Regions from separate parts of the Sodalis ligni genome, predicted to be linked through region 2. Evidence: predicted binding sites of a transcription regulator. Region 2 holds the regulator's gene; each other region holds the start of a gene.

Region 1 (3,178 bases), 360 kb from region 2:
CGCCATCAGCAATAAATCCAGCTGTTCGGCATCGGAAAGCAGCAGACTGTCCGGAGAGTGGCGGAACCGTTTGAGCAACAGCGCCACCTGGAGAAACAGCGCTTCGCTGAGCATAATCGACAGCGGGTCGGTTTTCATGCATTCCCGCGCCAGCGCATCCACTTCCCGCCGCAGGACCGACATGCCCGGCGTGCTCAGCCGCCAATATCGCTGGGCCTGATCGACGTTTTCCCCCGGCAGCAGGGAGTCCCAGTCAGAGGATAGCGTCAGGCGATGGCGGCAATACAGGATATTATCCAGCTCCAGGTCGTTGACGGATTCGTAGCTGTGTTTATCGGCGGCGTTGATATAAAACAAATCGCCGCAGGTAATGGTGTAAGGCACATCGTTCAGGATATGCAGGCCGTTGCCCCGCCAGACGATGACCAATTCATTGAATTCATGGGTATGGGCTGAAAAGGCCGGCTGCGGATGACGATCCTCGACGGTGATTGCATTTTTATCTGACAGGAAATAATCGGTAGTATCCAGTTTCAGATGTGACATCGTGACCTTCCCCGGCACCTACACAAAAGGGGAATAATGGCACGTTCGCGAGAGCGATTTATTGCGCCGGGCATCATTTGCCATAATTCACCGTTAACTCATTGAAATCAATGTTCCCCGTTACGGAGCGTTTTAGGTGATAAAGAAAACTCCCGGCGGAACTGGGTGGAAAAATGATTACTGTCGCTAAAGCCGCAGGCGTGGGCAATTTCGGTAATGGTTTTATCGCTTTGCTGTAATTGCTTGCGTGCTTCCAATAAGCGCAGCCGGTTCAGGTAGCGCTGCGGGGTCATGCCGGTCTGCTGCTTAAGCTGGCGATGCAGGGTGCGCAGCGGCAGGGAAAACTGTTCCGCCAGGGCCATCCAGTCGATATCGTTGCAAAAGTTATGCTGCAACCAGCGTAACAAACCCTGCAAGCGCTGCTCCCGGTTGCCGTCGCCGCGGTTTTGGAAACAGCCGTTGCGCAGCATGATAAGCAATTGCAGAAACTGCCCTTCGCTGGCGGCAATGCTTTCCGGCGAAGTGTCCGCCATCAAGTCGCTCAAGGCGCGGATATACTGTTTGGCCTGTTGCATCTGCGCATGATTTATCTGCCAGCTCAACTGGCCGTCCGGCAGGTCGCGCGAGGGCAAAAAATCACTGAGGTCGGCCAGATAGCGAAATCCGTGGGGGGAACGGTACAACACGTTAATCAAATTCAGATCGTCGACGTTTTCAAAAAGATGATGATCGTCGGCACGAATAAAACAGACTGTTCCGCTGCCTAGCACGTAGGGCTGATCGTTGAGAACATGGATACCCGATCCCTTTTCAACGAGGACGATCTCCCAAAAATCGTGGTAGTGCTCGGGGAATGCAGGCTGAGGCCAGCGTGGTTCAATGGCCACCGTCGCGTCTTTTGAAATAAAGAAATCCTCACCGCAGAGTAAAGTCATTGCCGGTACCTCACCGTTATAGGGACTTTATAGTAAGGCGTGCTACTAAAATATAACCTTAAATTATTGACCGGCATCAGTGTCATTCGGGTTATTTTTTAAAGATTGGTGATAGTAAGATCAAAATTGCGGCGGTGATCACAGATGCGCCGACAATATATTTTTTTACATCAGGGACCCTGGCTGCCTGCCATATTTGTGATCTGCTTCACATTCATCTTCGCTATTCTGCCACCCGTGCATTCGGGGTGGCATTCACCGGAAGGTGATTAATGAACAAAGTTCTTACACTGCCAGCCATAGAATAAAAGAAATAATCGTAATGGCCGTGGGGAATATTCTCGCTGTCCATCTGACAGAGGAAGCTTATTATGAGTCAATCCATTGAAAATGCCTGGCAATTGGCAAGGCAGCGTTATGCGGATATTAATGTCGACGTTGACGCAGCCTTGACATTGCTGGATACCTTGCCGGTTTCAATGCACTGCTGGCAGGGTGACGATGTGGCCGGTTTCGAGAACCCCACCGGATCGCTGACCGGCGGCATTCAGGCCACCGGCAATTACCCCGGCAAAGCGCGTAATGTCCGTGAGCTGCGTGGGGATTTGGAGCTGGCTTTCCAGTTGATTCCCGGCCCGAAGCGGCTGAATCTCCACGCCATTTATCTGGAGGCCGAGGGTCGGGTTGAGCGTAATGAAATCGAGCCGAAGCACTTCGCCGGCTGGGTGGACTGGGCGCGTAATCACGATTTGGGCCTGGACTTCAATCCTACCTGTTTTTCACACCCCCTCAGCGCCGATGGCTTTACCCTGTCCCATGCCGATGCAGGCATCCGCCGCTTCTGGATTGAACACTGCCAGGCCAGCCGCCGGATATCCGCCTACTTTGGCCGCGAACTGGGTACTCCGTCGGTGATGAATATCTGGGTCCCGGACGGGATGAAGGACGTCACCATCGACCGGCTGGCGCCCCGGCAGCGCTTTATGGCCGCACTGGACGAGGTGATAGCCGAAAAGCTGGATAGCCGCCACCATATCGACGCCGTCGAAAGCAAACTGTTCGGCATCGGCGCCGAAAGCTATACCGTGGGATCCAGTGAATTCTGCCTGGGTTACGCCAGCAGCCGCGGTATCGCCCTTTGTCTGGATGCCGGCCATTTCCATCCCACCGAGGTTATCTCCGACAAGATCTCCAGCGCCATGCTGTTTGTGCCCCGGCTGCTGCTGCACGTCAGCCGTCCGGTGCGCTGGGACAGCGATCATGTGGTATTGCTGGACGATGAGACCCAGGCCATCGCCAATGAAATCATCCGCCATGATTTGTTTGATCGCGTGCATATCGGACTGGATTTTTTTGATGCGTCCATTAACCGCATCGCCGCTTGGGTCATCGGTACCCGCAATATGAAAAAAGCGCTTCTGCGGGCTCTTGTGGAACCCACGGGGCAACTGCGTGAATTGGAGCAGCAAGGAGATTACACCGCGCGCCTGGCGTTGCTGGAAGAGACCAAATCACTGCCCTGGCAGGCGGTGTGGGATAAATATTGTCAACTTCACGATGTACCGGTCGGCGGCGATTGGCTGCGGGTGGTTCGTGAATATGAAAGTTCCGTATCAAGCAAACGCTGAGGATAATGAGTTATGCAAACCATACTTTCTTCCTGGTTCGTACAGGGAATGGTCAAAGCCACCACCGAC
Region 2 (3,178 bases):
TTGAATATTCACGCCGCCGAGCTGGAAGGGGACAGTTTCCACCATTTTACCCGTCCGGAAATGGACATGGCCATTCGCAAGGCCCGCGATCTCGGGCGACATATCAGCTATTTCGGGCCGGAAGCCAATGACTTCGGCCTATTGGAACACACCTTCCTGCAGTATGGGCTCACCGGCCACGGCAAAGCGCGAAAATATCTGCACACCTATGACGAAGCCGTTCCCTACAATCAGATTCCCGGCACCTTTACTCCCTGGCAGCCGCTGCCGGAGCCGACGGATGTGCTGTTTTACGAGGGGCTGCACGGCGGGGTGGTTACCGACCACCATAATGTGGCGCAGCATGTGGATCTCCTGGTGGGTGTAGTACCCATCGTCAACCTGGAATGGATACAAAAGCTGGTGCGCGATACCAGCGAACGCGGACACTCCCGGGAAGCGGTGATGGATTCCGTGGTGCGATCGATGGAAGACTATATTAACTACATCACACCGCAGTTTTCCCGTACCCATATCAATTTTCAACGGGTTCCCACGGTGGACACGTCCAACCCCTTTGCCGCCAAGGCCATCCCTTCGCTGGACGAAAGCTTTGTGGTAATTCACTTTCGCGGCCTGGATCATATCGACTTCCCCTATCTGCTGGCGATGCTGCAGGGGTCGTTTATTTCCAATATCAATACGCTGGTGGTACCGGGAGGGAAAATGGGGCTGGCGATGGAACTGATCATGGGACCATTGGTAAAGCAGCTACTGGAAGGCAAACGCATTGAATAAACCGGGCGCGGCCGGAGCGTCGCGCCAGCGGTAACGCATCCGTCATTCAGGACGGCAAACGCACTTCAAAACTATGGGTAACGTTCACGGATTTGCCGAGCATTAAAGACACCGAGCAATACTTTTCCGCTGACAGCTCCACCGCCCTTTCGACGATTTTGTCGGTGAGCCCCGTGCCGGAAACTATAAAGTGTAAATTAATATGGGTAAATAACCTCGGCGCTTCGTCGCGGCGTTCAGAGGTCAGCTTGACTTCGCAATCACGCACATCCTGACGCCCTTTTTGCAGAATCGATACCACGTCGATGGCGCTGCACCCCCCAGCCGCCATAAGTACCATTTCCATTGGGCTGGGCGCTTTTTCCCCTGCGTTGCCATCCATCAAAATCTGGTGGCCGGAGGCGGATTCACCTATAAAAGACAGACCTTCGACCCATTTTACTCGTGCTTGCATTATGATGACTCCAGATAAAAAGTTTTTCCTGCACCCTACATTTTTATTGGAAAGGTGGCAATGTTACCTAACATACTTCATGCTGATGCAAGACAACAGAAGACACTGCTTCAAACCTATGCTAAAAACAAGGCTGGATCGACCTCATGATAATGAAAGGGCAAGAGAGCGATCGGAACATCACTAAAACCAGACCCTAATAAGTTCCCTAACGTCGCTCCGTTTACAACGGAGATGGATCGATAAAACAGCGCCGTAATAGGGAATACGATGTCCTGAACAAGGACATCGATGACAAAAGAGGATAACAGCGAATGGTTCTCGGCAAACCGCAAACAGACCCGACTCTCGAATGGTTCCTGTCTCATTGCCATATTCACAAGTATCCATCGAAGAGTACGCTAATACATCAAGGCGAAAAAGCTGAAACACTTTACTACATCGTCAAAGGCGCCGTCGCGGTGCTGATAAAAGATGAAGAAGGTAAAGAGATGATCTTGTCCTACCTTAACCAGGGGGATTTTATCGGGGAATTGGGCTTATTCGAAGAAGGCCAGGAGCGCAGCGCCTGGGTTCGTGCGAAAACCGCTTGTGAAGTGGCTGAAATTTCTTATAAAAAATTCCGGCAACTGATTCAGGTGAATCCGGATATCCTGATGCGTCTGTCGGCGCAGATGGCCAGCCGCTTGCAGGTCACCTCGGAAAAAGTCGGTAATCTGGCGTTTCTCGACGTCACGGGACGTATCGCGCAAACCTTGCTTAATCTGGCGAAACAACCCGACGCCATGACCCACCCCGACGGCATGCAAATCAAGATTACCCGCCAGGAAATCGGCCAGATTGTCGGCTGTTCCCGCGAAACGGTGGGCCGTATTCTGAAAATGCTGGAAGATCAAAATCTCATCTCCGCACACGGCAAGACCATTGTCGTTTACGGTACGCGTTAAACGTTAATCAAACAGGCGTGGTACTCTGTGCCACGCCTGCTTGTTGGCAGCATGTGGCGTCGACTGATCTATCACCCCGAAGTCAACTATGCCTTGCGGCAAACCATCGTGCTTTGCCTGCCGGTGGCGATAGGGCTATTGTTCGGCAGCCTGCAGAACGGCCTGCTGTTCTCCCTGGTGCCCGCCTGTTGCAACATCGCCGGCCTGGATACCCTGCATAAACGCTTTTTTAAACGCCTGGCCATCGGCGGTACGCTGTTCGCCGTCAGCAGCGTACTGATCCAGTGGCTGCTCTTTGTACACGTACCCTTGCCCTTTATCATGGTGGGCCTGGCGCTGGCGCTGGGCGTCACCGGTGAAATCAGTCCGTTGCACGGGCGGTTATTACCCGCCTCCCTTATCGCCGCCATTTTTACCCTCGGCCTGACCGGCAACGCCCCGGTGTGGATCCCGCCGCTGCTGTATATCGCCGGTACCGCCTGGTACGGGCTGTTTACCGGCCTGTGGTTCCGATGGCTTAAAGAGCAGCCGATGCGGGAAACCCTCAGCCTGCTCTATAGAGAGCTCGCGGATTATATCGAGGCGAAATACAGCCTGCTGACCCAGCATACCGACCCGGAAACCGCCCTGCCGCCGCTGTTTGCCCGGCAGCAGCGGGTGATTGATCTGATTGCGCAAATTTACCAGCAGCTGCATATGCTGTCGGCCAACCATCAGCTTCAGTACAAACGTCTGCTGCGGACATTTCAGGTGGCTCTGGACCTGCAAGAGCATATCGCCGTCAGTTTGCATCAGCCGGACGAAGTGCAAAAGCTGGTGGAGCAGAGTCACGCTGAAGCGGTGATCCGCTATAATGCCCAATTGATTGCCGCCCGGCTGCGGGTGGTAGCGGACGATATCCTTTATCATCGGTTATCGGGCCGTTTCACCATGGCGGAAGCCCTGTCGGCGGTGGAAAAAATTGCCCAGCGAAATCCGGATAATCCGGTGGGGCAATTTT
Region 3 (3,178 bases), 2.0 Mb from region 2:
CCAAGCCCATGATCGCCGCTGGGTTTGGTGGTGATGCCCACGTCGAAAATCCGTTCCCGCATCGCCTGGGGGATACCGATGCCCTGATCGGCTATTTCGATCACCACATCACGGGCGCTACCGACAATATAGGCCTCTATGGGATAGCGCTCCCCCTTGCGCAACAGGGTTGCCTCAATGGCGTTATCCAGCAGGTTGCCGATAATCGACATCAGCTCGGTTTCGCGCAGGCCGGATGGCAGCTGCGCCAGGCCGCAGGCCGGATCAAATAACAACTCCACGTTTTTCTCACGCGCCCCGGCATACTTGCCCAGCAATAAGCCGCACAATGCCGGCGAGCAAAAACGCGCCGAGACGAAATCAAGTATTTCCTGGGCGCTTTCCGATTGCGCTTCAATATACCGTATTGCTTCATCATAGCGTTTCATATGCAATAACCCGGCGAGGGCGGCGGTCCAGTTCAACTGCTCATGACGCAAAATACGTAAATTATCCGCATAGCGCTTCACCTGGCTTAATTGAACATTGAGACTGTTTATTTCATGCTGATCGCGAAAACTGATTACCCAGCCCTGCAACTTGTCCTCCAGCAAAATCCGCACGCGGCTGGCGATGACCGTAACCTGATTGAAAAGGCAGATTTCGTCATGGGTATCGCTGGCCAGCATGGTTTTTTCATGCAGGAAAGGGATGGGTTTAATCACCGATGACAGGCGTTTGCCGCGCAGTTCTCTTGAGGACGCATGCAGGGAGAGTATCGATTTGGCCGCTTGATTGATCTCGGCAACGCGGTATTCTTTATCGATGGCAATCACGCCTTCAAAATGGATTCCAACAGCGCTTTTGCTGGCGGACCAATAGGCCTATTTCTCTTGGCTCCAGTGAAAACATCTGTTTCTTCATCGTATTGGCAAACCACCAGGAAAACACAAATAATGCCACCAGCAACATTAACGCCATCACGAGAATATTAATTAATTTCCCGGTGCTGAGCATATCGATACGAGTTTTCAAATAGCCGATAGAAACAATGCCAATAATATGATGTTGCCCATCGAATATGGGCGCCTTACTGCGCAAGGAGATACCTAAACCGCCGCGCCGCACGGAAATGCTGTCTTTACCTTGCAATACCTCTGTATTGTCTCCACCGATCATCGATTTGCCAATGCTGCCGGGATAACCCGAATGATATAAATGCATACCGTGCTCATCGCCGATAACGATATAACTGGCATCGCTGCGCTTTGCCAATTTACCCACCAGGGCGGCAATGGCGTCGGTATCCTTGATTTCAACCGCATCAATCAGCGTGGGGATCATGGCGATTTCCCGCGATTGGACCTGAGCGCGAGCGCCGAGTTCAGCATAAAGCTGCTTATCCAAGTCGTAGTAATAATATATGCCTATCAGCAATAGCAATAATGAAAAGAAAAGGATCAGACTGATAAATAACTTAATATGGAAAGAAACTTTTATACACATAATAAATCATAGCCATTAGGCAAACGCGGTAATCTTATCATGATTAAAATCAGGTGTAAGGGCGCCAAATCTAAAGTGTGATCTCAACCACAACCGTTGGGGATATTACCGCTAAATGTCGACCGAGTGTTAAAAACTCAGTCTACATATCTCCCACCTTTCATTAACAAGCTATTTTTTGAGGAATAAAACCATTAAAACCATAAAACCATTGAAATCATATAACCCATAAAAATTCTATTAAGATAAATTGCGCCACTGCCATGACCATGAAATAATAAAATCCATTAAAATCTTTAAGACCTTTAAAATAGCGGTTTAAATTTGAATTCAATCACATAAATAACGTCAGCCGTTTTTAGTATTCCAGCACTTATTTTACTTACCTAAATAATTCGAGCTGCAGGAAAACCAACGCATCTGCAGCTTTGAGTATGGCGGGTATAAGGGGGGTGATTATGAGCACGACAGAAGACAGTTATATTGCTACAGCTGAACCGGCAACGGTGAAAGAAATTTCTGTCAAGGAAAAATGGTGGCATATCCTTGATAGCTGGAAAATCGGTATTATTCCACTGCCGCTATTTTTATTGGCCGGCATACTCATCGGTATTGATTGCCTGAGCGGGAAATTACCCAACGATATCGTGGTGATGGTAGCGACCCTGGCGTTTTTTGGCTTCGCCTGTGGTGAAATCGGCAAGCGCCTGCCGGTGGTGGGTAAAATGGGCGCGGCGGCTATTTGCGCCACATTTATTCCTTCAGCAATGGTGCATTACGGTTTGTTACCCGAGGTGGTGGTGACGGCCACCACCAGTTTTTATAAATCGACGAACATTCTATATCTCTATATCTGCTGCATTATCGTCGGCAGCATCATGAGCATGGACCGGCGCACCCTGATTCAAGGTTTTTTGCGCATCTTTTTCCCGATGCTGTGCGGCGAGGCGGCCGGCATGCTGGTGGGTATGGCCGTTGGACTGGCCCTTGGCCTGCCGCCGTTTCAGATCTTCTTCTTTCTTATTTTGCCGATTATGGCCGGCGGCGTGGGCGAGGGCGCCATACCGCTCTCCATCGGTTACGCCGCATTGCTGCATATGGAACAGGGCGTGGTGCTGGGACGGATATTGCCGGTGGTGATGCTCGGCGGATTAACCGCCATTATCATTGCCGGCTGCCTGAACCGGCTGGGTAAGCGCTATCCCCATTTGACCGGGGAAGGCAAGCTGATGCCGGCCAATCAGTCGGGCCAGGACCAGCCGGCCGCCGCCCTTACCGGCACGTTTAGCGGTAAAACCGATGTGACCGCGATTGCCGCCGGGGCGCTGCTGGCGGTGCTGCTCTATATGCTGGGCATGCTGGGGTATAAATTGATCGGCCTGCCGGCCCCGGTGGGCATGCTGTTTATCGCGGTGTTGATCAAACTGGCCCACGGCGTTTCTCCCCGCATGCTGGAAGGCTCCCAGGTGGTGTATAAATTTTTCCAGACCTCGGTGACCTACCCGATTCTGTTTGCCGTCGGCGTCGCCATTACCCCCTGGCAGGAGCTGGTGAATGCATTCACCCTCTCCAATTTGCTGGTGATCGTCAGCACCGTCTGCACCCTGGTGGGTACCGGCTATCTGGTGGGCAAAAAAATCGGTATGCATCCCATCGACGTGGCCATCGTGTCCTGTTGCCAAAGCGGCCAGGG

What was found. Region 2 encodes CRP, which controls carbon source genes, mostly activating them, when cyclic AMP is high. Its sites were predicted from a motif close to ATGTGANNNNNNTCACAT; they were not measured.
Region 1: a site for CRP is predicted at 1,678-1,695, ahead of rhaS (HTH-type transcriptional activator RhaS). Genes of this name have one in related genera too.
Region 3: a site for CRP is predicted at 1,808-1,825, ahead of GTU79_RS11930 (2-hydroxycarboxylate transporter family protein). Genes of this name have one in related genera too.

What each region holds. Positions count from the first base shown of each region.
Region 1 covers NZ_CP075169.1:902,498-905,675, forward strand. Annotated here, with positions in the region: gene rhaR (HTH-type transcriptional activator RhaR) at 1-546, opposite strand, end outside; gene rhaS (HTH-type transcriptional activator RhaS) at 654-1,481, opposite strand; gene GTU79_RS04185 (L-rhamnose isomerase) at 1,853-3,109, shown strand; gene rhaD (rhamnulose-1-phosphate aldolase) at 3,122-3,178, shown strand, end outside.
Region 2 covers NZ_CP075169.1:538,700-541,877, reverse strand. Annotated here, with positions in the region: gene GTU79_RS02405 (phosphoribulokinase) at 1-777, shown strand, start outside; gene GTU79_RS02400 (OsmC family protein) at 824-1,231, opposite strand; gene crp (cAMP-activated global transcriptional regulator CRP) at 1,546-2,178, shown strand; gene GTU79_RS02390 (YccS/YhfK family putative transporter) at 2,230-3,178, shown strand, end outside.
Region 3 covers NZ_CP075169.1:2,560,515-2,563,692, forward strand. Annotated here, with positions in the region: partial or broken gene GTU79_RS11925 (ATP-binding protein) at 1-1,485, opposite strand, end outside; gene GTU79_RS11930 (2-hydroxycarboxylate transporter family protein) at 1,944-3,178, shown strand, end outside.